DNA from 4 places in the Mesorhizobium kamtschaticum genome. Region 4 is predicted to be linked to each of the others. Evidence: riboswitches for the same ligand, from Rfam matches in the RefSeq annotation. Region 4 holds a riboswitch; each other region holds the start of a gene.

Region 1 (7,674 bases), 2.0 Mb from region 4:
AAGGCGTTTCGGCGGCGGATGCTGCGATGGTGGCTGAAAGCGCCACGCCACACAGAAGCGTTCTCATTGTTATTGTCTCCCTGCCTGATCACCATCTAGCAGGGCGCCGTTGAAAAACGGCCAAGAGACACGGTAAGCAAAGCGCCAAACGGCAGCGTAAACAATGCGTTAAGGAATCAAGCCGGCAAACTGATTCAAGCGCTTGAGATTTTGATTCAAGCGCGTTGAGCGCGTGTGCTGTGCCCGAGCGCGACGAAAACGGTGCGCACGATGCCGGCGGCATCGAGGCCAGCATCGGCATACATCTTTTCCGGCTTGGCGTGGTCGGCGAACACATCGGGCAGCACCAGCGGGCGTACCTTCAGGCCGCTTTCCAGCAGTCCTTCATGGGCAAGGAACTGCAGCACGTGGCTGGCGAAGCCGCCGATGGCGCCCTCCTCCACCGTCACCAGAACCTCGTGCGAGCGGGCCAGCCGCCGGATCAGATCCTGGTCGAGTGGCTTGGCGAAGCGGGCATCGGCAACGGTGGTCGAAAGCCCGGCCGCGCCAAGTTCCTCGGCGGCAGCAAGGCAATCCTGCAGCCGCGTGCCGAAGGACAATAGCGCCACCTTGCTGCCTTCCCTGACGATGCGGCCCCTGCCGATGTCGAGAACCGAGCCGCGCTCCGGCATGTCGACGCCAACGCCGTTGCCCCGCGGGTAGCGGAAGGCGATCGGGCCGTCATCATAGCTTGCCGCGGTGCGCACCATGTGGCGAAGTTCAGCCTCGTCGGCCGCCGCCATCACGACAAAGCCCGGCAGGCTCGCCAGGAAAGTGGTGTCGAACGCCCCGCAATGGGTGGCGCCATCAGCGCCGACGAAACCGGCACGATCGATGGGAAAACGCACCGGCAGTTTCTGGATCGCGACGTCATGGACGACCTGGTCATAGGCGCGCTGCAGGAAGGTCGAATAGATCGCGGCGAACGGCTTGTAGCCTTCGGTGGCGAGGCCGGCCGCGAAAGTCACAGCGTGCTGTTCGGCGATGCCGACATCGAACGTCCGCGAGGGAAACACTTCGCCGAACAGGTCAAGCCCCGTGCCGCTCGGCATGGCGGCGGTGACGGCAACGATGCGGTCGTCCTCGCGGGCCTCCTGGATCAGGCTTTCGGCGAACACTTTGGTGTAGGCCGGTGCGTTGGCCGGCGCCTTGGCCTGCGCGCCGGTAATGACGTCGAACTTGTTGACGCCGTGATACTTGTCGGCGGCTTCTTCCGCAGGTGCGTAGCCCTTGCCTTTCTGGGTGACGACATGGATCAGCACCGGGCCTTCGCCATTGTCGCGGACGTTTTTGAGCACCGGGATCAGATGTTCGAGATTGTGACCGTCGATCGGACCGATGTGGTAGAAACCGAGCTCCTCGAACAAGGTGCCGCCGGTGACATAGCCGCGTGCATGCTCGACCGCTCTTGTGATCGCCCGATCGGCACGCTTGCCGAGATAGGACGTCAGTTTCTTGCCGAAATCGCGCAAGCCGGCATAGGCCTTGCCGGAGGCCAGCCGCGCCAGATAGGCGCTCATGGCGCCGGTCGGCGGCGCGATCGACATGTCGTTGTCGTTGAGGATGACGATAAGCCGGGCGTCGAGCGCGCCGGCATTGTTCATCGCCTCATAGGCCATGCCGGCCGACATGGCGCCGTCGCCGATGACGGCAATCACATTGTTGCGGCCGCCGGCGAGGTCGCGGGCGGCCGCCATGCCGAGGCCGGCCGATATCGATGTCGAGGAGTGGGCGGCGCCGAACGGATCATATTCGCTCTCGGCGCGGCGGGTGAAGCCGGACAGGCCGCCTTCCTGGCGCAGTGTGCGGATGCGATCGCGGCGGCCGGTCAGGATCTTGTGCGGATAGGCCTGATGGCCGACATCCCAGATCAGCCGGTCGTCCGGCGTGTTGAAGACATAGTGCAACGCCACCGTCAGCTCGACCACGCCGAGGCCGGCGCCGAGATGGCCACCGGTGCGGGACACCGCGTCGACCAGTTCGAGGCGCAACTCGGACGCCAGTTGCGGCAATTCGCTCTCGGCAAGCGCCCGTAGGTCGGCGGGAATGCGGACCTTGTCGAGAAGCGGCGTATGCGGCGTTGCGTTCACGGGTCTCAGGCTTTCTGTTCAACGGCGGGATAGGCCGCCGACCTGCGAAAGTAAATGCGTGTCAGTGACGCGGGCCTGCTCCCAAAAGCACAGCGCGTCGAAACAGCTTATGCCCGCGCTTTCAAGCCCTTGTTTTCATGCATATCGTGTCCCGAAACCGGGCCGCTTTTGGGCGATATTCCTTAGTTTTCCGGCAGTGGAATAAACTCTTCCTCGTCTCCAGGAACGATATCGAAGCGGCCCGTCTTCCACTCCTGCTTGGCTTGTTCGATGCGCTCCTTTGACGAGGAGACGAAATTCCACCAGATGTAACGCTTCGAGCCAAGCGAAGCGCCGCCGAACAGCATGAAATGCGCACCGGTCTGCGACGATATGATGATCTCGTCACCGGGCCGGAACACCAGCAACCGTTCGGCCGGAAAGACGTCGCCGGAAATCGTGACCTCGCCTTCCAGCGTGTAGATGGCTCGTTCCTCCGCATCGGCAGGAATCTTCACGCTGGCGCCGGGCGCCAGTCTGAGGTCGGCGTAGAGCGTCTCGGTATCGGCCCGCACCGGGGAGCGCAGCCCCTGGAAGTCACCGATGACGACGCGGCCGCGAACGCCTTCGGCATCGATCTCGGGAAGCCGCAAGGAAGCCGTGTTCTCGAACACCGGCGCCACTTCTTCCTTGCCATCGGGCAAGGCCAGCCATGTCTGCAGGCCCGAGATCGACATCGGCGCACCGCGCAGTTCCTCGGGCGTGCGCTCGGAGTGGACGATGCCACGGCCGGCGGTCATCAAATTCACGTCGCCGGGCTGGATCACCATTTCGGTGCCGAGCGAATCGCGATGCCGGATTTTGCCGTCGAACAGATAAGTCACCGTCGACAGGCCGATATGCGGATGCGGACGGACATCCATCGCCTGGCCGCCGCGCAGGATCGCCGGGCCCATGCGGTCGAAGAAGATGAACGGCCCGACCAGCCGCCGCTTGGCGGTCGGCAGAGCGCGGCGCACCTGAAAACCGCCAATGTCCTTGGCGGTTGGTATCACCATCAATTCGATCTGGTCGCTGGCAAAGGCGTCGCCGGCTTCAGGGTCTTTCCCCGGGAAGAAGCTCATGAACTCTCCTTGTCAGCGGCCAACGGCCGCTTTGGCGGTATCAGGCAAAGCGGATGGCTGACTTTGCCCGTAGTTTCGCCGCCACCTCTTCGCGATTGCGCGGATTCTGATGGGTTTCGAGCGAATCGAGCAGCTCGCGCGCCGATGCCGCGATGGCCTCGACCGCATGGTCGAATGCATGCTGGTTCTGCTTCGAAGGCCGCGTCGTTCCGCTCAGCTTGCGGACGAACTGAAGGGCCGCATCGCGCACTTCGTCATTGGTCGCCGGCGGCTCAAAATTGAACAGGGTCTTGATGTTTCTGCACATCGCTTCCGTATCTCCTCTTGTCCTGGACCGTTTCAATCGAGACGAGCTTAATCCTCAACCATGATCGTGTCCAAAAGCCGGTAAGGCTGCTCCGTGCCTCAGTCCGCGTCGAGCGGCTCGGTGCCAACCGGCTTGCCGTCGCGCGACAGCCTGATCTTCTCGACCTTGTCCTCGGCGGCTTTCAGCAGCCGGTCGCAATGCGCCTTCAGCGCCTCGCCGCGCTCATAGATCTTGATCGACTGGTCGAGCGGCACGTCGCCACGCTCCAGATCATCGACGATCTTCTCCAAAGCGTCGAGTGCCTGCTCGAAGCTCATCGCCTTGACGTCTTCGTTGGTCTCAGCAGCCATCATTCATCCTTTCATCAGTCGGCCGACATGGGCGGCGACCGAAAATGCCAGTCCCTGCAGATCGTAGCCGCCCTCGAGCAGGCTGACGAGCCGGTTGCCGCTGTGGCGGGCCGCACGCTGCATCAGCTGGCCGGTCGCCCAGTCGAAATCGTCTTCGGTCAGATTGATCTCGGCCAGCGGATCGCGGTGGTGCGCATCGAAGCCGGCCGAAATGATGATCAGATCGGGCGCGAAATTGTCGAGCGCCGGCAGGACGCGCGACAGGAAGGCATCGCGAAACACCTCGCTGCCGGTCTGCGGCGCCAAGGGCGCGTTGACGATGTTGCCGGCGCCAATCTCGCTCTTCGCGCCGGTGCCGGGATAAAGCGGCATCTGGTGCGTTGAACAATAGAGCACCGACGGATCGTCCCAGAAAATATCCTGCGTGCCGTTGCCATGGTGCACGTCCCAGTCGACGACGGCGACGCGCTCGACGCCATGCTTCTTCTGGGCATAGCGCGCGGCGATCGCCGCCGTGTTGAAGAAGCAGAAGCCCATCGCGGTGGTCTTTTCGGCATGGTGGCCGGGCGGCCGCGCGGCAACGAAGACATTGTCGGCTCGGCCTGAAAAAACATCGTCGACGGCGGCGTTGGCGGCGCCGATCGCGGTGATCACCGCTTGCCAGCTCTTCGGGCTGGCGGTGGTGTCGGCATCGACGCGGGCAAGGCCTTCTTCGGGAATGGCGGCGCGGATGCGCGCGACGAAATCGGCGGGATGCGCGTAGAGGATCGTCGCCTCGTCGCCCTCCGGCGCCTTGACGCGTTCGAGCGCGGCAAAGGCTTCGTCGTCGAGGACACGCTCGATAGCGCGCAAGCGGTCCGGCCGCTCGGGGTGGCCCGGCGGCGTGAGGTGCTCGAGGAAGATCGGGTGGGTGTAGAGACGAGTTGCCATGTTCCCTATCTAATGCCCCGGCGCCGCGATGGCCATGCATTGCGGCTTGATGGGCTGGGGAAAATCACGCTTGCGTCCATTCGTGTCGCTGCGGGCATTGGCGGCGCCGGCGCTTCGGCGTAAGGTTTCCGCCACTGCCTGGTGCCCGCCGCGAGCGGGAGAATCGGGAACACGGTTGAATTCCGTGGCGTGCCCAACGCTGTGAGGGGGACCGCGCCGGTAAATGCCACTGTCGATGACGGGAAGGCACCGGACGCGGGTTGATCCCGAGCCAGAAGACCGGCCTGGCAGGCATCGTCATCCGCATGGTCAGGCGGGCGGCATTGATTGCAATCGCAAGGGGACAAGCGATGCCGGAAACTATGACCGCTCCTATCGGCGACGGGTTTGACCAGATGGCGCGCGACGCGGTCTACCGTGCCATGTTCACACGGCGCGACGTGCGCAGCCATTTCCTGCCTACCGGGCTCGACGATGAGGTGCTGGCGCGGCTGCTACTTGCCGCCCATCACGCACCATCGGTCGGCTTCATGCAGCCGTGGAATTTCATTGTCATCCGCGATGCCGCACGACGGGAGAAGGTGCGCGACCTGTTCCTGGCCGCGCGAGAGCAGGAACTGCCTGAAATCGAGGCCGAAAGACAGGCGCTCTACCGCAAGCTCAAGCTGGAAGGCATCTGCGAAAGCGCGCTCAACATCTGCATCACTTGCGACCGCCAGCGCTCGCAGGGCTCACCGCTTGGACGCTGGCACAATCCGGAGATGGATCTCTACAGCACGGTCTGCGCGGTGCAGAATTTCTGGCTGGCCGCGCGGGCCGAGGGCGTTGGGGTCGGCTGGGTCAGCATCATCGAGCCGCAAGCGTTGAAAAGCCTGCTGTCCATTCCCGAGCACGTGACGCCGGTGGCCTATCTCTGCGTCGGCCGTGTCTCGGAATTCGCGCCCAAACCGGACCTCGAAACGCATGGCTGGGGCCGACGCCTGCCGCTGCCCGAATTGATCATGAGCGAAACGTTTTGCGGGCAAGGCGAGGCGCAGCTCAAGTCAGCGGTGGCGTGCCTCAACGCCGTCGATGCCGCGCCGGCGCAGCCCGCCGATCAGCGCGTCGCGCCCGCCGTGCCCCAGCGCGACCCGCCGAACGAGGCGAGCGCCTTGTCCTTCAATTCCCTGAACTTCGACGATGCCTCGGCAAGCCGGGCATCCCAGGCGGGATCGGGCACCTGTCCGGCGATGGTCTTGAAATAGACCTGCATCAGGCACGCGATGGCGAAGGGCTCGATGAAGGCCGCCTTGAAGGCCCAGGCGAAGACGATGGCGAGCACGAAAGCCCAGCCGGCGAGTTGCCCGGGCATCATGAACAAAATGGCGGCGGCCGGGGCCAGCATCAGCAGGAAAATGACGAAAGAGACGCCCCACATGATGACCGCCAGCCAGACAGCGTTCTTGACCATGGTCTTGCCGTTCTGGGCATAGAGCACGACGCCTTGCCGCGCCGTCTCGAAGGGCGAGGACGAATTGATGCGGATGTTGTAGCCGAGGATGATCTCGTCGACATAGGTCAGCGACAGGCGGATCACCGTGTTGATGAAGAGACCAGGCCGCTCAGACCTGGAATGGGCAGGAAAGCGGCGATGCCGCCGAGCAGGCCGGTGATGGCGCGGATGGCGCCCTTGACCAGCTGGTCGACGACGAAAAGGATGTTGGCCTCGGCGAAACGCTCCGTCACGACCTGCTTTGCATAGGCGATCTGGTTCTGGCCGTCGGGAACATCCCGGCCATCGATCAGATGGACCATGACGGCGATATGGCCGGCCTTGACGACGTAGAGGATGTATTCGCGGATCCAGTAGACGGCGATCGAGACGATGCCGAAACCGACCACGCCACCCCACAGGGCGAAGGACATTGGCCCGTCTGGATCGGTGGAGATATGGCCGACGCCATAGCCAACGGAGGCGCCGGTGCCGGTCGCCATGATGTAGGCCAGCGTGATGCCGAAATAGACGATCATGCGAAAGACAATGAAGGGCCAGGTCCTGATCATGATGGACACCGACCGGCCGATCTCGAAATCCCACATGGCTCCGAATCCCCCTCAGAGATGGGCGAGGAGGATGCGCTCTGCCTGAAGATTGTCAATCGGGGCGGTGGCCAGCGAGGCGCCCAACAGGGATTTGGGTCTGTTATGAACCTGGTTTTCTGAGCAGGCCCTCCAGCAGCTGCTTGAACGCCGCCACCACCATCTTCGATGTCGCTTCGGGGTCGTTCGAATTGGCGATTCGCTGCGCCGCCTGGCTGCTGGCGCCATTGATCAGCCGGGCGGCGGTCTCGGGATCGACGCTCGGGACGACCACCCCTTCCCCCTGCAGCGCGGTCAGATGATCGGTCATTGAACCGACGCAGGCATTGGCATTCGACCAAAGTGCTGGATCACCCAGCACGGCTGGACCATCCCGGAACATGATGCGCTGGATTTCCGGCTCCAGCGCCATCTCGATATAGGTCGTGCATTCGTCGACGAAGTGTTGCCAGCGAGTCGGCGCTTTCGAGGCGACCTCATTCACCCGAGCAGCCATCTCGCGGTCGATTTCGGCGATAACCGCCTCCAGCAGTCCCTTCTTGTCACCGAAGTGATGATAGAGTGCGCCGCGCGTCAGTCCGGCCGAGGCAGTGAAATCATCCATCGACGCTTCGGCGTAGCCTGTCGTGCCGAAAGCCTGGCGGGCCGCGGCGATCAGCTTGGCGCGCGTCTCGGCAATCATCTCCTTGCGGGGTCTGTGCATTCTGTCTGGCCTTATCCACATACGTTCCGTATGCCAATTGACATACGTCGCGTATGGTCTATCTAATCCTCAT
Region 2 (7,674 bases), 3.6 Mb from region 4:
TCAAGGGCATTATCGGCAGGCTTCCCTACATCGCCTCGCTTGGCGCAGATGCCATCTGGATTTCGCCCTTCTTCAAGTCGCCGATGAAGGATTTCGGTTACGACGTCTCGGACTATTGCGACGTCGACCCGATGTTCGGCACGCTGGCCGATTTCGATGCGCTGACGGCGGAGGCGCACCGGCTGGGTCTCAAGGTGATGATCGACGAAGTGCTGTCGCACACGGCAGACAGCCATCCGTGGTTCAAGGAAAGCCGGGCGAGCCGAACCAATCCGAAGGCGGACTGGTATGTCTGGGCGGACGCAAGGCCCGACGGCACGCCGCCCAACAACTGGCTGTCGATCTTCGGTGGGTCGGCCTGGCAGTGGGACACCAGCCGCCAGCAATATTATCTGCACAATTTCCTGGCCGAGCAACCGGACCTCAACTTCCACAACCGCGAAGTCCAGGACGCGCTGCTCGATGTCACCCGCTTCTGGCTGGAACGCGGCGTCGACGGCTTTCGCCTCGACACGATCAATTTCTACTTCCACAGCCAGGGCCTGGAAAACAATCCGCCGCTGCCGCCGGAGGAGCGCAACGACCAGACCGCGCCGGCGGTCAATCCCTACAATTATCAGGACCATATCTACGACAAGAGCCGACCGGAAAACCTCGGCTTCCTCGAACGCTTCCGCGCCCTGCTCGACGAATATCCGGCGACCGCCGCTGTCGGCGAGGTCGGCGATTCGCAGCGCGGGCTGGAGGTCGTGGCGGCCTATACCGCCGGCGGCAAGCGCGTGCACATGTGCTATTCCTTCGACTTCCTGGCGCCGGAAAAGATCAGCGCGGACAAGGTCCGCTCGGTGCTGGAAGCCTTCGGCAAGGTCGCCAGCGACGGCTGGTCGTGCTGGGCTTTTTCCAACCATGACGTGATGCGCCCGGCCTCGCGCTGGGCCGCCAGCGAAGCCGACCCGATCGCCTATCTCAAGGTCATCTCGGCATTGCTGATGTCGCTGCGCGGCTCTGTCTGCCTCTACCAGGGCGAAGAGCTCGGGCTCGGCGAAGCCGAGTTGCGCTTCGAGGATTTGCAGGATCCGTATGGCATCCGCTTCTGGCCGGAATTCAAGGGCCGCGACGGCTGCCGCACGCCCATGGTGTGGGATGGCAGCGCCAAGAACGGCGGCTTCTCCCAGGCAAAGCCCTGGTTGCCGGTGCCGGCCAAGCATCTGGCACAAGCAGTCAATGTCCAGCAGGGCGACCAGGCTTCGCTGCTCGAGCACTATCGGCGCTTCCTCACCTTCCGCCGCGCCCATCCGGCACTGGCCAAGGGCGATATCACCTTCATCGAAAGTGAGGGCGACACCGTCGCCTTCACACGCCGGGCGGGCAACGAGCAGATTGTCTGCGTCTTCAACCTCGGCGCCAAGCCGGCCAAGGTTGACCTTGGCAGCCGATCCCTGCAACCTTTGCCGGGACACGGGTTTTCCGGGCAGGCGAGCCCCGGTTCGATCGAGCTTGGCGGTTACGGCGCCTGGTTCGGGCGCATCGACTGAAATCTTTGAGGAAATCACTGGGAGGAAACCAATGGCCGATGTCAATCTGAGACAAGTGAAGAAGTCCTACGGCAATCTCAACATTCTCCATGGCATCGACCTCGATATCAAATCGGGCGAGTTCATCGTCTTCGTCGGTCCGTCGGGCTGCGGCAAGTCGACCTTGCTGCGCTCCATCGCCGGGCTCGAGGAAATCACGTCGGGCGAGTTGAAGATCGACGGCGAAGTGGTCAATGACGTGCCGCCGTCCAAGCGCGGCATCGCCATGGTGTTCCAGTCCTACGCGCTCTATCCGCACATGACCGTCTACGACAACATGGCGTTCTCGATGAAGATCGGCAAGGAGAACAAGGCCGAGATCGACCGGCGCGTGAAGCAGGCCGCCGAAATCCTGCAGCTGACCAAATATCTCGACCGGCTGCCCAAGGCGATGTCGGGCGGGCAGCGCCAGCGCGTCGCCATCGGCCGCGCCATCGTGCGCAATCCGAAAGTGTTCCTGTTCGACGAGCCGCTGTCGAACCTTGATGCCGCACTGCGCGTCGCCACGCGTATCGAGATCGCCAAGCTTAAGGAATCGATGCCCAACACGACCATGATCTACGTCACCCACGACCAGGTCGAGGCGATGACGCTCGCCGACCGCATCGTGGTGTTGAAGGACGGCCATATCGAGCAGGTCGGTACGCCGATGGATCTCTACAAGAAGCCTGGCAATCTGTTCGTCGCCCAGTTCATCGGCTCGCCGGCCATGAACATCCTGCCGGCGACGATCGACAAGACCGGCAGCCCAACCGTCGTCAGCCATGTCGGCGGGCGCAAGGCTACGGTGCCGATTACGACGCCTGTCTCGGCCAAGGGGGCGGCGGTGAGCTTCGGCGTGCGGCCGGAGGATCTGATCGTCGCCACCGGCGCGGATTATCTGTTCGAGGGAACAGTCGATTATGTCGAGCAGCTCGGCGAGGTTCAGCTGGTCTATGTCGACATCGGCCGCGCCGACCTGCCGCTGGTGACCAAGCTGCCTGGCAATGTCGAGGTCAAGCGCGGCTCGACGCTGCGGCTGAGCGCCAATGGCGAGGATCTGCATATCTTCGATGCGGACGGACATTCCTTCGCACTTCAGAAGCCGGAAGCAAAAGCGGCTTAAGACAGAACCCCGTCTCGACGGCGTAAAAAAGAGCGGCGAGCTATGCCCGCCGCTCTTTTTCTAGAGGTCGACTTCGGCTGTTAGTGGTTGCCGAAGCGGTCCCGGTCGCTGCTCTGAGGGATCGACTTCTGCACGTCGCTCGATGAATTGAGCAGCTTGTAGACGGGCGAGCCGTTTTCGCGGATCGAAGCCGTGCGCGAGTTGTCAACCGAAGTTGCGGCAGGCTGGTTGGCGCCATTGGAGCCATAGTTGTCGCTGCCGGCGAAGGCGCTGCCGGAGATGGCCAGAACGGCGGCGGCAGCAAGGATGATCTTCTTCATTTCAAGTCTCCTGAATTTCTAGATTGCCGGGACAGCGGGGTATGCCCACTGTCCCCTGCGGCTGTTAGTTGTTGCCGAAAAGGTTGCGGTCAGCGCCCGGCTGAGCAGGCGCCTGAGTGGCCGGGGCCGACTTCTTGGTCGAAGCGGTGTACTGGCTGTCGACAGCCGTGGCTGCCGGGGCATTCGAACCGTAGTGGTCGCTACCCGCGAAGGCGCTGCCGGAAATGGCCAGAAGGGCGGCGGCAGTGAGAACAATCTTTTTCATTTTGGGCACTCCAGTATTTTTCCGTCCGTCTAGCGGCGTGTCTTGGGATTAAAATCGCGTCGTTCGGACAGCCCCGATGTGGGAAAGCCAGTTGGCCGTTTCCAATCACGAAGTTGTTCCGCGTGGACCAAGAATCCACCACTTGAAATTGTGCCAAGGCCTTCTACGTCATGTATTTTTGTTTTTGATATCATACTGTTAGGCAAAACCAGCGCCGCGATCACCGACTGTATCGGAGGCTCAGCGTTCACACCGTGATGCACGCACCGTCAATAGAAACGAACCGTTCGGTTCGATTTTAGAATCTGCTAATAGTCACTTTCCGATACCGTTAGCCTTTTAGCGCCCATTCCGGGGTCGATTCTGATAGCCGGTACAGCCGTCACCGCGACGATTTTCGTGGACCGCGATTCTTGACCCGATCGTTGTGCATGCGTGTCGCGCCACATGGATGCGATGTCGCTTTCATGCCGATGTCGCCAGCGCTGTCGTGATTAGATCATGTCATCTCAGGTGCCGCTTCGTGACGATGGAGCGGAGAATTGGGAAGCCGGTCAGATTCCGGCGCTGCCCCCGCAACGGTGGTGGAGTTCAAGTCGCAACGGGAGACCACTGGGCAAAAGCCTGGGAAGGTGTCGCGATCGTCTGCAAGGACACTCCAGAGCCCGGAAACCAGCCCGAGAATTTGAACTCGACTGATCGCGGTGGGCGGTCAAGAGGCGGATGGCGCATGTCGGCTTTCGCCGGTCTGCGCCTAATCCTTCCTCAATCACCACCAGTTCAGTCCTTGAAGTATGAGGACAGGACATGGATACGCGCAACGACATGCTGAGGCTCTTGAACAGCCGCAGGGACGGATTCTCGCTCGAGCAGCCCTTCTACACGGATCCCGATTTCTTCAAACTGGACATGGAGCTGATCTGGTATCGCGACTGGCTGTTCATCGGCCATGATTGCGAACTGCCCAAGCCCGGCAGCTTCATCACCGTGCAGATCGGCGACTATCCGGTCGTGCTGGTGCGCGATCAGCAGGGCAAGATCAATGCCTTCCACAATTCCTGCCGCCATCGCGGCAGCCGCGTCTGCAATACCGACAAGGGCACGGCGGCCAAGCTGGTCTGTCCCTATCATCAGTGGACCTACGAGCTGGACGGAAGGCTGCTGTTCGCCCGCCAAATGGCCGACGGCTTCGACAAGAGCCAGTTCGGCCTGAAGCCGGTCGCCTGCGAAAGCGTGGCCGGCTATATCTTCATCTGCCTGGCCAAGGAGCCCGCCGACTTCGCGCCGATGCGGGCGATGATCGAACCCTATCTCAAGCCGCACCGGCTCAGCGAAGCAAAGATCGCCTTCGAGAGCACGATCGTCGAGAAGGGCAACTGGAAGCTGGTCTGGGAAAACAACCGCGAGTGCTACCATTGCGCCGGCAATCATCCGGAGCTGTGCAAGACCTTCCCGGAAGCCCCGACAGTGACCGGCGTGCAAGGCGCCGACAGCGACCCGGAGATGCTGGCGCATTGGGCCAAATGCGAGGCAACCGGCCTGCCGAGCAAGTTCCGCATCGACCCGGCCGGGCAATACCGCGCCACCCGCGCGCCGCTGCTGCGCGATGCTGTCAGCTACACGATGACCGGCAAGCGGGCGGTGAAGAAGAACCTCTCCGACACAGTCTCGGCCGACCGTATCGGCACCTTGATGCACTATCACTATCCGACGACCTGGAACCACATCCTGATCGACCATGCCGTCACCTTCCGCGTGCTGCCGATCAGCGCCACGGAAACGGCGGTGACGACCAAATGGCTGGTCCACAAGGATGCGGTCGAGGGCGTCGACTACGATCTCGCCGAGCTCACCCATGTCTGGACCGAGACCAATGACCAGGACCGCCGCATCGTCGAGGAAAACGCCTTCGGCATCCTGTCGCCGGCCTATGAACCTGGTCCCTATTCGGAGTTGCATGAGGGTGGCGTGATCCAGTTCGTCGACTGGTACGCGCGCTTCATCGGTCCGCGCCTTGCCGGAGATGGCAGGCCGGCGTTGCGCAATGTCGCCTGAGAGGTTGAGGGATGAACGCGATGACTGACCTTGGCCTCTATCGCCATCTCGACCAGATGGCGCCCTGGAACGACAGGCTGCAGGTGCTGGAAGTGATCGGCGTCACCGACGAAGCGCCTGACGTGAAGACCTTCACCTTCCGCTCCGACAACCAGACCTGGTTCCGCTACAAGCCGGGCCAGTTCGTGACGCTGGAGCTGCCGACGTCGGACGGGCCGCTGATGCGCACCTATACGCTGTCGTCCTCGCCGTCGCGGCCATTCTCGATCGCCGTGACGGTGAAGGCGCAGGCCGGCAGCATCGGCACGCGTTGGATGTTCGATCACCTGAAGCCCGGCTCGCACGTCAAGGCCTATGGGCCGGCGGGCGACTTTTCGCTGCACAGCCATCCAGCGGCCAAATATCTGTTCATCTCGGCCGGTTCCGGCGTGACGCCGATGATGTCGATGCTGCGCTGGCTGAACGACTGCGCGCCATGGACCGATGTCGGCTTCGTCAATTGCGCGCGGCGCGCCGAAGAGATCATCTTCCGCAAGGAGCTCGAACTGCTCGGCGGCCATATGCCGGGCCTATCGCTCGGCTTCATGATCGAGGAGCGGTCGAGCCGCGAGGGCTGGTACGGCCATATGGGCCGTATCGACGCCATCCGGCTGCCGCTGCTGGCGCCCGATTTCCGCGAACGCGAGATCTTCTGCTGTGGTCCGGACCCCTTCATGCGCGCCGTGCGCGGCATGCTGGACGCCGCCGGATTCGACATGACGAAATACCACCAGGAGAGCTTTGCCGCGCCCGCGGTGGAGGAAATCCCGGCACCGTTCGCAGCACCGGCGCAGGACGGCGTCGCCGTTCCCGTCGAAGCCGCAACACCGATCCGCTTCGCGCTTTCGGACGTCGACGCCGAGTGCGTCGCCGGCCAGACCGTGCTGCAGACCGCGCGCTCGTCGGGCGTGCGGATCCCGGCGGCCTGCGAATTCGGCCTGTGCGGAACCTGTAAGGTGAAGAAAGTCTCCGGCGCCGTCGAGATGAGCCACAATGGCGGCATCCTCGATCACGAGATCGACGACGGCTTCATCCTCGCCTGTTGCTCGAAGCCGTTGTCGGCTCTCGAAATCGAGGCGTAGACAATAGGGCGGGTTAGCGCGGCATGGTCCTCAGCCGCTCCGACGACGAACGCCACGCTTCGTAGCAAGGCGGCACCGGATGAGACGACGAGGCAGGCCTACGCTCAAGGCGCGGCCTTCGTGCCTGTCCTGGACATGGGACGGCGTCATAGCGGCGCCCTGCCCCTTCCGCCTTTTTTCGGCAGAGTCTTCTCCGTTAAATCGACCGTCCCGCACGAGCCGCAACGTGGCTTGCGGTTCGGTCCTTCTAGCCCTTCCCCCGTGAACCATCGGCGGAACAATTCCGTGAACACCATCCCTTGTCGAGCACGCCACGAATTGGGGCGGCCTCGATAATCGTTTGTTTTTCCATGGTTTTTCTAAATCCAGAGGAACTCCTCCGGTCTCCAAATTTTAAAGTTTGCGCATCACTTGACATTTGTCGATCGAAACTTGACTATTGTCAGCATCGGCATTTGGGCGGGAGATCACGTGCCGATCGGCATCCGACAGGGATTATCCGAAGTCATGGGAGGACGATGGTGGAGCTGTTGCTCGAAGTGGAGGGGCTGAAGAAGTCCTTTGGTGGCGTCGCCGCCTTGCGCGACGGCCGCTTTCAGCTTCGCGCCGGCACGGTTCACGCGCTCTGCGGCGGCAATGGCGCCGGCAAGTCGACCTTTCTGAAGATCCTGATGGGCATCCAAAAGCGTGATGCCGGCTCGATCCGCCGCCGCGGCAAGGACGTGGAATTCGCCAGCCCCGCCGACGCGCTGGCCTCGGGGATCGCCATCATCGAGCAGGAACTGAGCCCGGTTCCCCACATGACGGTCGCCGAGAACATCTATCTCGGCCGCGAACCCAAGGCGCGGTTCGGCGGCATCGATTTTCGCGGCATGAACCGCGCCGCGCAGAAGCTTCTGGACGACCTCGAATTCGACATTCGAGCCACCCAATACATGATGAACCTCTCGGTCGCGCAGAGGCAGCTGGTCGAGATCGCCAAGGCGCTCAGCCACGACGCCGAGGTCATCTTCATGGACGAACCGACGTCGGCGATCGGCGAGCGGGAGGCACAGCACCTGTTTGCCGCGATTGGCCGCCTGCGGAAGCAGGGCCGCGGCATCGTCTACGTGTCGCATCGCCTGTCGGAAATATTCCAGGTCGCCGATTCCTACACGGTCTTCCGGGACGGTTCCTATGTCGGCAGCGGGGCACTTGCCGAGATCGACCGGCCCGGCCTGATCCGCATGATCGT
Region 3 (7,674 bases), 1.5 Mb from region 4:
GGTTGATGAAAAACACCCAGCGCCAGTTGAAATTGTCGGTCAGCCAGCCGCCCAGCGTCGGGCCCAGGATCGGTCCCAGCATGATGCCGGCGCCCCAGATGGCCATGGCCTGCCCGTGACGCTCCTTGGGGTTGATGTCGAGCAGGAAGGTCTGCGACAGCGGCACGATGGCGGCGCCGAACACGCCTTGCATCAGCCGGAACAGCACAATGGTTTCAAGGCTCCATGCCAGGCCACACAGCATGGAGAAGACGGTGAAGCCGACCACGGTCGTCAGGAACAATTCCTTGCGGCCGAAGCGGTCGGCGAGCCAGCCGGTGACCGGCGTCATGATGGCGGCGGCGACGATGTAGGAGGTCAGCACCCAATTGATGTTGTCGGGAGAGGCCCCGAGATCGCCTGTCATGGTCGGCAGCGCGACGTTGGCGATGGTGGTGTCGAGCGCCTGCATGACGGTCGCCAGCATGAGCGCAACCGTGATCAGGCCGCGATGCGGCACTTCCTTGAAAGGTTCTGGCGTGCTCATGATGCGGAACTTCCAGCAGGTAACAAAAGCGTGTACATAGGGTTTCCGGGCGGCAAAGCCTTCCGTTAAGAGACCTTCATCGCGGTGGGACGCGAGTATCGATGTGGGGGTTACATCGACCGAAAGTCTCTGATGAGCGGATGCCTGCCGCCCGGAAACATGAGGACCGACGGGTCCGTGTCGAAGATTTTCAGCTTTCGGCCAGGCCGCGGTGCGGCTCGAACCAAGCACTGATCCTTTCCACCCCTCCCATCAGACCAATCCTGCTGTCCGCTTCCACCCGCTGGTCTGCGCGGGCTTCCGCCGATTTTACTGCGCGGCCTCGCCAGCCGTGGCGTGACCGAATATGGCGGGAAAACCACGGGCAACGCCGGTATCGACGGTGACGCTGGCGCTCATGCCGGTCCGCAGCGCCATCTTGGCGTCGGGATCGGTCAGTTCCAGGCGCACCGGGATGCGCTGCGTGACCTTGACCCAGTTGCCGGTGGCGTTCTGGGCGGGCAGCAGCGAAAATTCCGCGCCCGTTCCCGCACCGATCGCCTTGACCGTCGCTTCGAAAGTCCTGCCCGGATAGGTATCGACGACGATCTCGGCCTTCTGGCCCGGCTTCATGTTGGTAAGCTGGGTTTCCTTGAAATTGGCATCGATCCAGGTGTCGTCGGTCTCGACCAGCGAAAACAGCGGCGTGCCGGAGCCGACGAACTGACCGACCTTGAAGGAGGAGGCCTGGGAGATGACGCCGTCAGCGGGCGCCTTCACCGTGGTCTGCGCCAGGTTGTAGGCAGCCTTGTCGCGCGCGGCGAGTGCGGCCATCACGGTCGGATGCTTGTCGGTTTCGATGTCAGGGTTGCCGCCGAGCGCGGCCTTGGCACTGATGATGCCCTGCTGGGCAACGGCGACCTGCTGCTTTGCCTTGTCGAGCTCGTTGCGGGCCTCATCCAGCGACGATTTGGCGTTGATGCCTTTCTGGGCGAGGTCGGCGGCGCGGTCATATTGCGACTGGGCGTAGTCGACCTCGCTGCTGGCGGACTTTTCCTGCGCCGTCGACTGGCTGTAGGCAGCGCGCAGCTGCTCGACATTGAGGCGCGCGCCGGCAACCGCGGCGTCGGCCTGGGCAAGCGCGATCCGGTAGGGTTCGGGGTCGATGGTGAACAGAAGGTCGCCCTGCTTGACCATCTGATGGTCCGATATGGCAACCTGGACGATGCGGCCGGCCGTATCCGAGGCGATCGACACCTTGGCCTGCTGCAGATTGGCGTTCTCCGTCTCCTGATAGCGTCCGCCGGTCACCCAGACGTAGCCGCCACCGATGATCAGGGCGGCCGGCAGAGCGAACATCAAAAAGAAGCGGCCCATGCGGCGCTTCTTCTTCGGCGCCGGGACCGGTTGTACGGGAGGAGCGACCGCGACAGGGGCGACAACCGGCTTGGCCGGCGCTTCCATCTCCACCTTGGCGGTGTCTTTTTCGACCTTGGCTACCGCGTTCATGCTGCTGCGCCTTTCGCAGGCTCGACTTTTTCCGAGGACGCGGTATCGCCGTCCCCGAGATTCTGCGCCATCGCATCGAGCGCCCTGATCAGGACGCGACGGTCCTCCGGCGAAACGCCGACAAGCGATTCCTCATAGACTTCGCCGGCGAGGCTCTTGACCTCGGCATAGGCAGCGCTCGCCTTGGCGGTTGGGAAAATCATGCGCACGCGGCGGTCGGCGGCGTCGGCGCGGCGTTCGATCCAGCCGCCCTCCTCCATCCGGTCGACAAGACGCGAGACGCTGATCGGCTCGATTTCGAGCAGTTCAGCGAGCCGGGCCTGGGTGACGCCTTCCTCTTTGGCGACACGCACCATAAGCCGCCATTGCGCGGACGACAGGCCAAGCCCGCTGGCGCGCGTCTCGAAACGCTTGCGCAGCAGACGCTGCACGTCGTGGATCAAAAATCCCAATCTGTCTATGCCATCTGAAACCATGAGCGGTATATATAATAAGCGTGCTTATTATTCAAGCCGCGGCGTTGTGTATGACGCCGCGCAACGCGATCGTGGTTGGCGATCGGTGAGCGCCATGACCCCTTGGAAGACAGACGGACCGGGAGAACCAGCCGTTTTCACAGGCGGTTTCGCACGACCAGCGTGACGACAAAGAAGGCGCCAAGCGAGCTGGTGATGATGCCGATCGGCAGTTCCTGCGGCGGCAGCAAGGTCCGCGCCAAGAGATCGCTTGCCAGCAGGAGCACCGCTCCGAACAACGCACAGCTTGCGATCAGGCGCAGATGCAAGGGACCCGCCAGCGGCCGCGACAGATGCGGGATCATCAATCCGACAAAGCCGATGACGCCGGCGACCGAGACGAGAATTGCCGTCGAGAAGGCGGCAACGAGAAACGTCGTCCTGCGCATCCGCGCCACCGGCACACCGAGGCTTTCGGCAGCACTTTCGCCGGCCAGGAAGGCGTCCAGCCTGCGGTGGTTCCACAACCCATAGGCCGCGATCGTGCCGGCCCCCAAAGCACCCAGCCAGACATTATCCCAACGCGCCAGCCCGAGCCCGCCCATCGTCCAGAACAGCACCGAGTGGGCCGCGCGCTGATCGCCGGCAAACACCAGATAATTGGTCAATGCCGTGAACAGGAAGGAGACGGCAAGGCCGGCAAGGATCAGCCGTTCCGGCCCTTGCCCCCTCACCCGCGCGACCAGCAACAGGACAATGCAGGCGGCCAGTATGCCGCCGGTGAAGGCCGCGACCGGCAAGGTCCAGATGCCAAAACTGTCGCCAAAGACGGTGATGACGGAAACCGCACCAGCGGCAGCCCCCGAGGACAGGCCGAACAGGAAGGGATCGGCGAGATCGTTGCGGGTCACCGTCTGCAGCAGTGCGCCTGTTATGCCGAGGCCGCCGCCAACACACGCCGCCAGGATCGTGCGCGGCAGCCTGAGATCGACGACGATCTTGCCGACGGGACCCGACACCTGGTGTTCATTCAACCCGACGGCATGGCCAAGGGCGGCAATGACGTCGGTCAGCGGGATCAGTGTCGAACCATAGGCGATCGACAGCAGCACGAGAGCGGCGACCGCCACCGCGCCCGCCGCCATCGCCAGCGCGAATGCCTTGTGCCCTGAAAGCGCGCCGGATTCATGCCCAGGGGCAAATAGCATCAGAACGCTTCCGGATGCATCGCCTTGGCGATCTTGGCGATCGCTTCGATGTTCGCCGGTCCGGGTGTCAATTCGGCATAGCGCAGCGCCACGAAGCGCTCGTTCTTGACCGCGTCCGTCTCCTTCATCGCCGGATGCGCTTTCAAAAAATCGAGCAATTTCTTGTAGCCGCCGCCATCCTGGTAATCGAGCAGGATGAGGAATTGCGGATTGCGCGACGCCACCGTTTCCCAGTCCGTATTGCCCCAGCTGGTGTCCAGGTCAGCCATGATGTTGTCGCCGCCGGCCGCCGTGATCATGGTGCTGGGAATAGCGAATTTTCCGGCGGTGAATGGCTTGTCCTCACCGGAATCATAGAGGAACACCCGCGTCCCCTTGGCGTTGCCGACCTTGGCGGTGATATCGGCCAATTGCGCCTTCCAGTCTGAGACGAGCTTTTCCGCTTCGGCATCCTTGCCAAAAATCTTGCCCAGCTTTTCGACGTCGCCATACAGAAGGTCCATCGAGGCGGCAGGCCTGGTTTTGTCGAGATGGACGCAGCTTTCAGTCAGCACCAGCGTCTTGATGCCGTGCGGGGCGAGCGTGTCGGGGGTCACGTCACCGCCCGGCTTCATGCCATAGTACCAGCCGGCGAAGAAGAAATCGGGCTCGACCGCGACGAGGTTCTCGAGCGTCGGGTATTTGGGCGCCAGTTCCGGGATGGACCCCTGCTCGGCCTTGAATTCTGGGCCGACCTTATACCATCCGGTGATGCCGGTCAGGCCGATGATCGACGGCTGCAGCTTCAGCGCGAAGGCCATCTCGGCCATGTTGAGATCGTGGATGACGGCGCGCTTGGGTGGCGCGTCGAAGGTCAGCGGTTTGCCGCAGCTATCGACCGTGACGGGAAAAGCGAAGGCTGTCGAGGCCAGCAGCGAGAGGACGAGCGACAAAGCGAGACGTTTCACGGATTTTGCTCCTTGGTTGAACAGGGTCGGATGAAGGGTTTTGGTCAGGACGGCGGCGCGGCACGGTTCGGAACATCGAACACGGTCAGTTCGCGATCCTCGGTGGGATGGCGCAGGCGAAACACGTCGACGCCGAAAATCTCGCGGATCAACTGTTGGGTCAGCGCTTCGCGCGGTGCCGCCAGCGCATGCAGCCGGGCTTCATGCATCACCGCGACCCTGGTGGCGAAGGGCGCCACCAACGCCAGATCGTGCAGCACGGCGATCACCGTCATGCCGAAGCCGGCCACAAGTTCGAGAAGCTCGCCGCGGGCTCGCGGGTCGAGATGGTTGGTCGGCTCATCGAGGAACAACACTTTCGGTTGCTGTGCGATGGCGCGCGCCAGTTGGGCGCGTTGGCGTTCCCCGCCCGACAGCGAGCCGATGCTTCGGCCAAGCAGCGGCAACAGTCCGGTCCGGCGCAGCGCGTCCACGACAATGTCGCGTTCCTCGCTCCGGCGCCTCAGGCCGGCATGCGGGACGCGGCCAAGCTCGACATAGTCGATCACCGCCAGCCGCGGATCCGGCTGGTCGGTCTGGCCGACGACGGCGATATGCAATGCCCGTTCGGCGGCTGAAATCCTGTCCAGGCGGCGCCCGCCAAGCTTCACCTCACCCGAACTTGGCCTGAGCATGCCCGACAGCATGCGCAGCAGCGTCGTCTTGCCGGCGCCGTTGGGGCCGATAATGGCGAGGCGATCACCAGCGGCGACCGACAGGCTGACCGCATGGACCAGAGCCCGGCCATTTGCCGTCGCGCCGAGGTCGCGCGCTTCAAGGAGCGGCGTTGTCATCGGCCGTCCCCGCAGGCTTGGCCGGTGCCGGGATGCGGGCCAGCGTCTTGCCGGCCAGCCGCGGCGGACGTTGTCCGGAATTGCACCAGCCGTCTGCCAGCGACGCGTAGAGCCTGGCAAATCGCACGAGATCGCCGGCGTCGGCCTCGGCGTCGATGGAGCCGAAGAGATAGGCGGCCTTGCCCGGCGCCCGGAAGGCTACCGTCAGCGGCCGCGCGCAGCCCGCCATGCATTCGACGCCTTCGATCGCGAAGCCATGCGCCACGGCGGGGTCATGGTGAGCGGAGAGCCGGGAACGCAAATCGTTGCACAAGGCTTCGCCCGACCTGACCCCGGTCGGGACGTCACGGCAAAGCGTGCACACGATGATGCGATGGATGAAGCCGTCCAACTTTCCGTCACTTTCCAAAACTGGCGACGGAAGGATGTTGGCGAGCCGGCCGACAAGACCGACGTCCACGTTTCCTCCCGGCACACCCCGTCCGGTCAACTCAGTGATGGCAGGTCTCCTGGCTCGCGGGTCTCGGCTCAATCCTGCCTTCCCAGCCTTGCCGGCCAGTGGCATGTCGGATCTTGCTCACCGCTTACAGTTGCGGGGGCAGCCACGGTCTCGACCTTTGAGGGTCTCACCGTGTTCCCTTTTCACCCCTTGCCTTTCGGCGCGGGGACCATCACCGGGTCATCGTAGTTTTGCCCCGGGCGCATCGCAACGATTCTTTTCGACTGAACCTGTCACCATCTCGGCACCCGCAGCCTGCGGCCTGATCAGAAAGGGGCGTGCCGCATCTCCATCTGTAATGTAATAACAGAACCTATAAAGCGATATCCTCTGCCGCTGTCAATCCCCTGTCGCGAGCCATTGCCGGCTTCGACGATCTCGAGTGGGCAGACTATTTCGAACCTCGGCTGACGTTGATCGCGCAACCCTGCAACGAGATCGGCCACAGGGCCGCGCAGATGCTTGTCGAACGGATCAACGGATTGACCGCCGCGCCGCGCTCCATCAGGCTGAAATCAACGCTTGTCGTCAGAGATTCTGCGCCGCCCCGGCCGTTTCCTGATCTGCGGCTGCGGCGAGCGCTTCCCGATCATTGCCGCGCTGATTGCACGCCACGCGCAATTTCGATCAAACTGGCCATCGACGCGGTCAGTAATGTCAGCGCGCCAAATGCGAGGAGCCATGAACCCGACCGAGAAAGCGCTGTGGTTTGTCGAGAGCCATCTGCCTGAGGCAATCTCGCTTGACGACGTCGCCCAAGGCAGCGGCGTGTCGCGCTTCCATGTGACGCGCGCCTTCGGCGCCGCCACCGGCCGCTCGGTGATGGGTTATATGCGCGCGCGCCGGTTGACCGAGGCGGCGCGCAGGCTGGCCGGCGGGGCGCCCGACATCCTCTCGGTGGCGCTCGACGCCGGCTACAACTCGCATGAGGCTTTCACCCGGGCCTTCCGCGATCAGTTCGGCACCACGCCGGAACTGGTGCGGGCGCAAGGTTCGACCAAGACCCTCGACCTCGTGGAGCCGATCCTGATGGACCAGTCCCTTCTCGCCAACCTCGAACCGCCACGCTTCGAGACCAGCCGGCCGTTCCTGATCGCGGGGCTCGGCGAACGCTACAGCTGCGAAACCAGCGCCGCCATTCCGATGCAGTGGCAGCGCTTCGGCCCCTATATCGGCAACATTCCGGGCGAGACCGGCGACGTTGCCTATGGCGTCTGCGTCAATGGCGACGACGCGGGCAATTTCGATTACATCGCCGGTGTCGAGGTCTCGGACTTTTCCGACCTTCCCAGGGAATTCAGCCGTGTGCGCATACCGGCGCAGAAATATGCGGTGTTTTCGCATCGCGAACACATCTCGACCATCCGCCGCACCGTCAACACGATCTGGAACAAATGGCTGCCCGCCTCCGGGCACGAAATATCGGACGCGCCCGAATTCGAGCGCTATGGCCCGGAGTTCGATCCGCGCAGCGGCAATGGCGGGCTGGAGATCTGGATACCGGTGAAGTCATAAGTACCGAGCAGACCGTACCTTGGCATGTGGCCAAGGCGCGGTCCGCCGCTCCGCCTTACTCCACGGTGAGAGCGACCTCATAGAGGCCGGGATGGGCCTGACCCAAAGCCTGGTTGCGATCGAGAAAACCGCTGCTGCGCAGATGCTCGAAGACCCGCCGCATGGCCGCTTGGTCCTGCGCCTGGGCGTAATTGACGACACGC
Region 4 (7,674 bases):
CGCGGCAATGCGCCGCTTGGCCTGTGCCGCCTCGCCAGGGTTGGAGACGATGAAGGGATAGATCACGGGTAGTGGGCCGGTGACGATCTCGGGGAAGCAGGTTTGCGAGAGCGCAACGGTCTTGCCGGGCAGCCATTCCAGCGTGCCGTGGGCGCCGACATGGACCAGCGCATGGACGCCGAGCGATTTGCGCAGCCACAGGCCGAAGGCGAGGAGGGCGTGGCGGGGTGGGAGTGTCGGGTCGTGGTAGTCGGCGCGGCGGTCGGCGGAGCGGCCGCGATCGGGGGCGAGAGCGACCGTGATGTTGCCGAAGGTGGCGGCGCGGAAGGGGAAGTGGGCGGCGGTCTTTTGTGAAGGTTTGCGCGAGGCCCCCCTCTCTGTCCTGCCGGACATCTCCCCCTCGAGGGGGGAGATTGGCAGTTCGGGCGCCGGATCTCCCTTTGCAACGGCCGCTATTGGCGAGGGCGGTGATGACGGCGTGATCTCCCCCCTTGAGGGGGAGATGTCCGGCAGGACAGAGGGGGGCTTCGCGCAAACCTGTCTCTTCTGCCTTGCCCCAAGCAGCTTCTACCGCGGCTATTGCCGCTGTCGGCAATTCGATCGAGAAGGCAGTGTAGTCGTCCAAGGCCAACCCGTGGTCGGTCATTTCCAGCATCCGCAGCAATTCACGCGGCGTTTGCGGAATCCCCTCAACGGCATAGCCCTGTTCGCTCAGGTCATGCAGCATGGCGAGCACACTCGACGGGACATCAAGGCCGACCGCATAGCCAGTCCTGCCAGGCGCGCTCGGATAGTCCGGGATTAGGATGGCGAGCTTGCGTGTCGCTCGGGCCGTCTCCTGCAACTTGATGAACGCCGCCACACGGTCGGCCACCTGCGCGACCCGGTCCGGCTCCAGCCGGTTGGCGAAGGCGCGGTGGCCGAGGGCCGGATCGACATCGCTCTCGCCCTTGAAGGAAATGGCGCCGGCGAGGATGCGGCCGTCCAACTCGGGCAGCACGACATGCATGGCAAGGTCGGCCGGCGCCAGGCTGCGCTGGTTGTTTTCCCAGACATCGCGACGGGTGGTGGCGACGATGACCTGGAAGACGGGGACGCCGGCGCGGTCGAACAGGGTTTCGACGCCGGGTTCGGCACCGGAGGCGAAGGCGGTCGCGGTGATGATGGCGGCGGGGTTCATGGATGCGATGGCGGTTTCCACGAAGGCCAGCGAGGTCGGGTCTTTCAGGCTGGAGACGAAGATCGGGACCGGGGCGATGCCGCGTTGGCGGAGCGCTTCAAAAAGGGCGTCGATGGGCGCGACATCGGCGGCGAGCAGCATCGAACGGTAGAACAGGATCGGCACGACCTTTCCCTCCCCCTCGAGGGGAGGGTGGCCCGCAGGGCCGGGTGGGGTCGGTGCGACCGGGCGCGACGTTTCTTCGAGTTGGCGCGCTGTGGAGAGGACCCCACCCCCGGCCTGCGGCCGGACCCTCCCCTCGAGGGGGAGGGGAACGACGCCGCGTGTGGGCTCGTAGTAGCCAGCTTTTGGCACTGCGACCGGCTCGACAATTTCCGCCTGCGCCCCAGCCAACCTTCCCAGCCGCAGCACCAGCGCGCTCATATTGGCCGGGCCGCCCTCGCGGAAATAGCCGAGCAGGCTATCCAACTCCTCGCGCGGCAGCGTCGAGGCTTCGATCAGGCGCAGATCCTCGTCATGGCTTTCGCCTGGAAGCAGCGCGAGTTTAATTCCGCGCTGGCGGGCCGTCGCGGCAAGCTGGTCGCAGCCGTAGCGCCACCAGTCGTAGCCACCGAGGATGCGCACCAGGATGATCTTGGCGTGGCGGGCGACGCTGTCGATCCAGAGGTCGACGGACATGGGGTGGCGCAGGTCGCGAAGTGCCGCCAGCCGCATCGAGGGCAGGCGGCCGGCATCGGCCTTCCATGCCGCGGCCAGTCCGGCAAGGTCGCTGCCGGTGAAGGACAGGGCCACGATATCCGCCGGCGTCTGCCGCAGATCGACCGGCTCGGCGAGGTCGTCGAGCGAGGCGGAGGTCGTGGTGAGGATATGCATCGCGGCTCTAGCGCGGTTCACCGTTTCACGGAACGGCGAACCGCTCTATCTCCTTGTTTTACGCAATTCCTGTGGGAAAGCCGTGAAACACTTTTCCTGGAATTGCTAGGGCGGTTTGCGTCAGCCGGCGAGTATACGCTCGATTGCTGGGCGGTTCAGCCCCTTGAGGCCGATGACGACGAGGCGCGAGCGGCGGTCGTCCTCAGCCGTCCAGGCGCGGTCATAGTAATGATTGACGCGTGGGCCGACGGCCTGCAGCAAGAGCCGCATCGGCTTGCCGCCGACCTCGACGAAGCCTTTCACGCGCAGCACGTTTTCCTGTTCGGCGGCGGTGGCGACGCGCTTTGCCAGCTCGTCTGGATTGGCGATCGAGGCAATGTCGACGATGAAGGTGTCGAAGTCGTCATGCTCGTGGTCGAATGCGCCGTCATGATGGGATTTGCGGTTCTCGATGTCGTCCTCGACGGCGAGACCGAGCCCGAGCAGAACGGAAGGATCGACCTTGCCATGCGACGTCGGCACGATCTTCACGGCGCGGGCGGAATGTTCATTGATGATGGCGTTGGCGCGGGCCGAGCCGGGTGCGTCCATAAGGTCACTCTTCGACAGGATAATCAGGTCGGCGCAGGCGATCTGGTCCTCGAACACTTCCTCGACCGGGTCGTCATGGTCGAGACTGTCATCCCCGGCGCGCTGCGCCTGCAGGGCATCCATGTCGTTGGCGACGCGGCCCTCGGCGAGCGCCGGGCCGTCGACAACCGCAATGACGCCATCGACGGTCACACGGCTCTTCACGCTCGGCCATTGAAAAGCCTGGACCAGCGGCTTGGGCAAAGCGAGGCCCGAGGTTTCGATCAGGATATGGTCGACCTTCGGCGTCAGCGACAGGATCTTGTCGAGCGCCGGCACGAAATCGTCGGCCACGGTGCAGCAAATGCAGCCATTGGCGAGTTCGACGATGTTCTCCTCCGGGCAGGTGTCGATGCCGCAGCCCTTGAGAATCTCGCCGTCGATGCCGATGTCGCCAAACTCGTTGACGATGATCGCGATACGCTTGCCGCCGGCGTTTTCCAGGAGATGGCGGACCAGCGTCGTCTTGCCGGCGCCGAGGAAGCCGGTGACGACGGTGCAGGGAACACGGGAGACGGAAGCGGTCATGGTTGGTCCTTCAGCATGTCGAGGGGTGGAATGCGGGCCACGAGGCCGCGCTTGAGGGAATCAGGCCGGCCGCGCCAAGGGATGAGGCCGTCCGTCGATGTGGCGAAGAGCTTTGCGCCGGTGACAAGGTCGGCGCCGCTGGCCGCGGTCAGGTCGCCGAACACATAGCTCCAGCAGCCGTCGCGCAGGATCGCGGCACTGAGGCGGCGCTTGCAATTGCCGAGGCATTCGACCGTGCGAACGCGGATAGTGTCGGCCGCTGCCGCGCGGCGCGTATCTTCGGCCAAAAGTTCACCGGCACGGGGATGGGCGTCCGAGCCGGATTCATCGCGGCAGGAGGCGCAGACAATGACGGTGACGCCGGCCAAAGCATCGCCGTCGGCGGACGAAATATCCGCTGTGCCAGCCGAAAAACTGCTGTTGTGGTCCAAAAACCGGCTCCTTGCCCGGAAACCCGCCGGGCGATCGGATTATGTTGTCGCAGACGGCAGGTCTCCTGGCTCGCGGGTCATCGCCTTGGGTGCCGCCTTCCCGGGAACCTCCCAGTGGCTTTCGGCCTTGGCTCTTCGCTTACAGTTGCGGGGACAGCCGCGGATTTGAGATCGAAATCCCGCACCGCATTCCCTCTTAGCCCTTGCCGTTGCGGGCAAGGGACCGTCTGCAGCGGATTTAGGCTTTTGCAGGCAGCGGTGTCAACGCGGGCTTACGACATGGCGATGTCGACCAGCGCCGGCCCCAGACCGCCGGCCGGCGTCACGTCCATGCGTTCGAGGCCGAGCCAGCCCTGCATCTGCTTCAATTCCTCGAAGAGTTGAGCGGCCGTTTCGGGCGGCGCGCCGGGCTCGGGGTAGGCCGCGTGCACGCGCAGGACGCTGGCCGGCCGGTCGGCCTTGAGATCGACGCGCGCCACGATCCTGTCGCCGAGCAGGAAGGGCAGGACATAATAGCCGTACTGCCGCTTTTCGGCCGGCGTGTAGATCTCGATGCGGTAGTGGAAATCGAACAGCCGCTCCGAGCGCGAGCGTTCGAAGACCACCGGATCGAAAGGCGCCAGCAAGGCGCGCGCCTCGATTTTTCGGGGCAAACGGGCATCCCTGTGAAGGTAAGCCGGCTTATCCCAGCCCTCGACACGCACCGGCACCAGTTCGCCGGTCTCGACCAGTTCCTCCAGCCGGCCCTTCATGTCGGCGGGCGACAGGCGGAAATAGTCGCGCAGATCGCCTCCGGTCGCCACGCCGTGGGCGCGGGCGGAAATGCGCAGCAATTCGCGGTGCGCGTCCTCGGCGGCCGGCACCGGCAGATCGAGGATCGCCTGCGGCAGCACGCGCTCCGGCACGTCGTAGAAGCGTTCGAAGCCACGGCGGTGCGCGGTGGTGATGCGTCCGGCCCAGAACAGCCATTCAAAGGCATGCTTGGCGTGGCTCCAGCCCCACCAGCCGCCCGAACCCTTCTGGCCTTCCAGTGCTGAAGCAGCGATCGGGCCGCGCGCGACGACCTCGCGGTAGATCTCTTCTATATAGGCGGCGTGCTCGCGGCCCCATTTGGCCAGCCCCAGATACATCTCGTCGCCTTGCTCGGCGCGCTGCATGCGCCAGCGCATCAGCGGATAGGTCTCGACCGGCAGGAAGGACGCCTCATGCGCCCAGTATTCGAAGACGGTGCGCTTGCGCGTGACGGCGGCATTGTCGAGCAAGGTGAGCGGGTAGGGGCCAAGACGCGAATAGAGCGGCATATAATGCGCGCGCACCACGGCGCTGACGGAATCGATCTGCAGCAGGCCGGTGCGGGAGAGCACGCGGGCGAGGTGGCGGCGATCAGGTGTGCCATTTGGGCGCGGATCGAGAAATCCTTGAGCGGCGAGCGCAATGCGCCGGGCGGTGGCAAGCGAGATCTTTTCCTTCATTCGGATGCGACTCTTATGGCTCGTTGACCATCATGCAGACGGGTGATTCCAGCCCATGCTAGCAGGGTTTTGGCGGCAACCCTGTCAGGAGAGAAAAGTGGAGTAAAAAGCGAAGGAAATCAAACAGGAGCGGATCGGACCAGTTTCTTCGGATATGCCGTCCAGGTCAGAGTTTTGAACAAGGTTTGACTTGCTTCGCTGGAAGTGCTGCGCTAACCCTCGCCGCGTTGCAGCATAGGCCCCTTAAAACGGTTCAGCGGTTAAACTGTCACGCTTCCGCATTAAGGTCCGGTGCTGTAATCAAAGTGGATTGGCGCCAACGGAAACCGCTGCATGAACGCACTCCTCAGTTCGTACCTGCCCATCGTCCTGTTCATCGGCGTGGCTCTGGTCGTCGGCCTGGCGCTGCTGGCCGCACCGTTCCTGGTGGCCTACCGCAATCCCGATCCCGAAAAGCTTTCCGCCTACGAGTGCGGTTTCAACTCGTTCGACGACGCCCGCATGAAATTCGACATCCGCTTCTATCTGGTGTCGATTCTGTTCATCATCTTCGACCTCGAAGTGGCCTTCCTGTTTCCCTGGGCCGTATCCTTCTCGAAGATCGGCATGCTCGGTTTCTGGTCGATGATGGTGTTTTTGGCAGTGTTGACCATCGGCTTTGCCTATGAATGGAAAAAAGGAGCGCTGGAATGGGATTGAACGACAGTTCAGGTACCCTCGTCGCGCCGAAGCCCAAGGGCCTCATCGATCCCAACACCGGCAGGCCGGTGGGGGAGGACGATCCCTTCTTCCTCGAAATCAACAACGAGCTTGCCGACAAGGGCTTTCTGGTCACCTCGACCGAGGCGCTGATCACCTGGGCACGCAGCGGCTCGCTGATGTTCATGACCTTTGGTCTGGCGTGCTGCGCTGTCGAGATGATCCACACCTCGATGCCGCGCTATGACTCGGAGCGCTTCGGCGTCGCGCCGCGCGCCTCTCCGCGCCAGTCCGACATCATGATCGTCGCCGGCACGCTGACCAACAAGATGGCGCCGGCGCTGCGCAAGGTCTACGACCAGATGCCGGAGCCGCGCTACGTCATCTCGATGGGCTCCTGCGCCAATGGCGGTGGCTACTACCACTATTCCTATTCGGTGGTGCGCGGCTGCGACCGCATCGTGCCGGTCGATATCTATGTGCCCGGCTGCCCGCCGAGCGCCGAAGCTTTGCTCTACGGCATTCTTCTCCTGCAGAAGAAAATCCGCCGCACCGGCACGATCGAACGGTAAATCCATGGCCGCATCCCTTAGCGAACTGTCGACCTATCTCGGCGAAAAGCTGATCGGCCGCGTCACTGACGCTGATATCGCCTATGGCGAGCTCACCGTTCATGCCGAACCACGCGATCTGGTCGAGGTGATGACTTTCCTGCGCGACGATGCGCGCTGCCAGTTCATCTCGATCATCGATGTCTGCGGCGCCGATTATCCGTCGCGCGCCAAGCGCTTCGACGTCGTCTACCACCTGCTTTCGCCGAAACAGAATGTGCGCATCCGCGTCAAGGTTCTGGCCGATGAGGAGACAATGGTGCCGTCGATAACCGGCGTTTTTCCCGGTGCCGACTGGTTCGAGCGCGAGACCTACGATCTCTATGGCGTGCTGTTCTCGGGCCATCCCGATCTGCGCCGCCTGCTGACCGATTACGGCTTCGAAGGCCATCCGCTGCGCAAGGATTTCCCGCTGACCGGCTTCGTCGAAGTGCGCTACGACGACGAAGCCAAGCGCGTCATCTACGAGCCTGTGGAATTGAAGCAGGAATTCCGCAATTTCGATTTTCTCTCGCCGTGGGAAGGGACGGATTACGTGCTGCCCGGGGACGAAAAAGCCAAACAGTGAGTAGGGAAGTAGTCAGTAGTCAGTAGGGAAAGAGTTGGAGCAACGGATCGAATCTTATCGTGACTTGAAGGTGTGGCAATCGGCGATGACGCTCGCTGAAGATTGTTATCGCTTCACCAAAGAGTTTCCGAAGGATGAGATTTACGGCATGACCTCTCAGATACGGCGATCGGCGGTTTCGATCGCGGCGAATATCGCGGAGGGATACGGTCGGGAAAACAGAGGGTCGTTCGTTCAATTTTTGCGCATGTCGCAAGGCTCGTTGAAGGAACTGGAAACGCACATACTGCTGGCATGCCGGGTAGGCTTGCTACGAAAAGACAATGAGATTGAACTGCTCCTGCGATGCGAAGAGATTGGAAAAATGATGAGATCTCTTATCCGAACGGTGCAGGCCAAGCAGGCGGAATGAAGCAGGCATTGAGATTGATGATCACTACTCACTACTCACTACTGACTCATCGTCAGAGGCGCCAGAATGGCTGAAACCTCCGTCCGCAATTTCAACATCAATTTCGGGCCGCAACACCCCGCGGCGCATGGCGTTTTGCGCCTCGTGCTGGAGCTGGACGGCGAAGTTGTCGATCGCGTCGATCCGCATATCGGACTTTTGCATCGCGGCACGGAAAAGCTGATCGAGGCAAAAACCTATCTGCAGGCTGTGCCTTATCTCGACCGGCTC

The links. A riboswitch is a leader RNA that binds a small molecule or an ion and turns the genes downstream of it on or off. The one in region 4 is predicted to bind cobalamin.
Region 1: it holds a riboswitch for cobalamin, as region 4 does, so the genes downstream of both, bluB (5,6-dimethylbenzimidazole synthase) here and AC0V7N_RS20325 (DUF1636 family protein) in region 4, are expected to answer to the same signal.
Region 2: it holds a riboswitch for cobalamin, as region 4 does, so the genes downstream of both, AC0V7N_RS02630 (aromatic ring-hydroxylating oxygenase subunit alpha) here and AC0V7N_RS20325 (DUF1636 family protein) in region 4, are expected to answer to the same signal.
Region 3: it holds a riboswitch for cobalamin, as region 4 does, so the genes downstream of both, AC0V7N_RS27755 (DUF1636 family protein) here and AC0V7N_RS20325 (DUF1636 family protein) in region 4, are expected to answer to the same signal.

What each region holds. Positions count from the first base shown of each region.
Region 1 covers NZ_CM149691.1:6,073,256-6,080,929, forward strand. The annotation lists gene AC0V7N_RS30255 (hypothetical protein) at 1-67, opposite strand, end outside; gene dxs (1-deoxy-D-xylulose-5-phosphate synthase) at 216-2,129, opposite strand; gene AC0V7N_RS30265 (pirin family protein) at 2,312-3,232, opposite strand; gene AC0V7N_RS30270 (DUF2277 domain-containing protein) at 3,273-3,539, opposite strand; gene AC0V7N_RS30275 (exodeoxyribonuclease VII small subunit) at 3,638-3,889, opposite strand; gene AC0V7N_RS30280 (histone deacetylase family protein) at 3,893-4,819, opposite strand; cobalamin riboswitch at 4,942-5,121, shown strand; partial or broken gene bluB (5,6-dimethylbenzimidazole synthase) at 5,242-5,751, shown strand; partial or broken gene AC0V7N_RS30290 (hypothetical protein) at 5,916-6,898, opposite strand; gene AC0V7N_RS30295 (TetR/AcrR family transcriptional regulator) at 7,002-7,601, opposite strand.
Region 2 covers NZ_CM149691.1:556,218-563,891, forward strand. The annotation lists gene bglA (beta-galactosidase BglA) at 1-1,535, shown strand, start outside; gene AC0V7N_RS02615 (ABC transporter ATP-binding protein) at 1,567-2,679, shown strand; gene AC0V7N_RS02620 (DUF680 domain-containing protein) at 2,760-2,999, opposite strand; gene AC0V7N_RS02625 (DUF680 domain-containing protein) at 3,064-3,264, opposite strand; cobalamin riboswitch at 3,759-3,959, shown strand; gene AC0V7N_RS02630 (aromatic ring-hydroxylating oxygenase subunit alpha) at 4,072-5,319, shown strand; gene AC0V7N_RS02635 (FAD-binding oxidoreductase) at 5,340-6,440, shown strand; gene AC0V7N_RS02640 (sugar ABC transporter ATP-binding protein) at 6,962-7,674, shown strand, end outside.
Region 3 covers NZ_CM149691.1:5,571,324-5,578,997, forward strand. The annotation lists gene AC0V7N_RS27725 (DHA2 family efflux MFS transporter permease subunit) at 1-526, opposite strand, end outside; gene AC0V7N_RS27730 (HlyD family secretion protein) at 836-2,014, opposite strand; gene AC0V7N_RS27735 (MarR family winged helix-turn-helix transcriptional regulator) at 2,011-2,490, opposite strand; gene AC0V7N_RS27740 (FecCD family ABC transporter permease) at 2,628-3,677, opposite strand; gene AC0V7N_RS27745 (ABC transporter substrate-binding protein) at 3,677-4,624, opposite strand; gene AC0V7N_RS27750 (ABC transporter ATP-binding protein) at 4,669-5,457, opposite strand; gene AC0V7N_RS27755 (DUF1636 family protein) at 5,438-5,848, opposite strand; cobalamin riboswitch at 5,940-6,145, opposite strand; gene AC0V7N_RS27760 (substrate-binding domain-containing protein) at 6,370-6,687, shown strand; gene AC0V7N_RS27765 (GyrI-like domain-containing protein) at 6,638-7,471, shown strand; gene AC0V7N_RS27770 (antibiotic biosynthesis monooxygenase family protein) at 7,527-7,674, opposite strand, start outside.
Region 4 covers NZ_CM149691.1:4,116,304-4,123,977, forward strand. The annotation lists partial or broken gene AC0V7N_RS20315 (cobaltochelatase subunit CobN) at 1-2,053, opposite strand, end outside; gene cobW (cobalamin biosynthesis protein CobW) at 2,174-3,211, opposite strand; gene AC0V7N_RS20325 (DUF1636 family protein) at 3,208-3,642, opposite strand; cobalamin riboswitch at 3,681-3,885, opposite strand; gene AC0V7N_RS20330 (winged helix-turn-helix domain-containing protein) at 3,915-5,114, opposite strand; gene AC0V7N_RS20335 (NADH-quinone oxidoreductase subunit A) at 5,448-5,813, shown strand; gene AC0V7N_RS20340 (NuoB/complex I 20 kDa subunit family protein) at 5,804-6,385, shown strand; gene AC0V7N_RS20345 (NADH-quinone oxidoreductase subunit C) at 6,390-6,992, shown strand; gene AC0V7N_RS20350 (four helix bundle protein) at 7,027-7,404, shown strand; gene AC0V7N_RS20355 (NADH-quinone oxidoreductase subunit D) at 7,471-7,674, shown strand, end outside.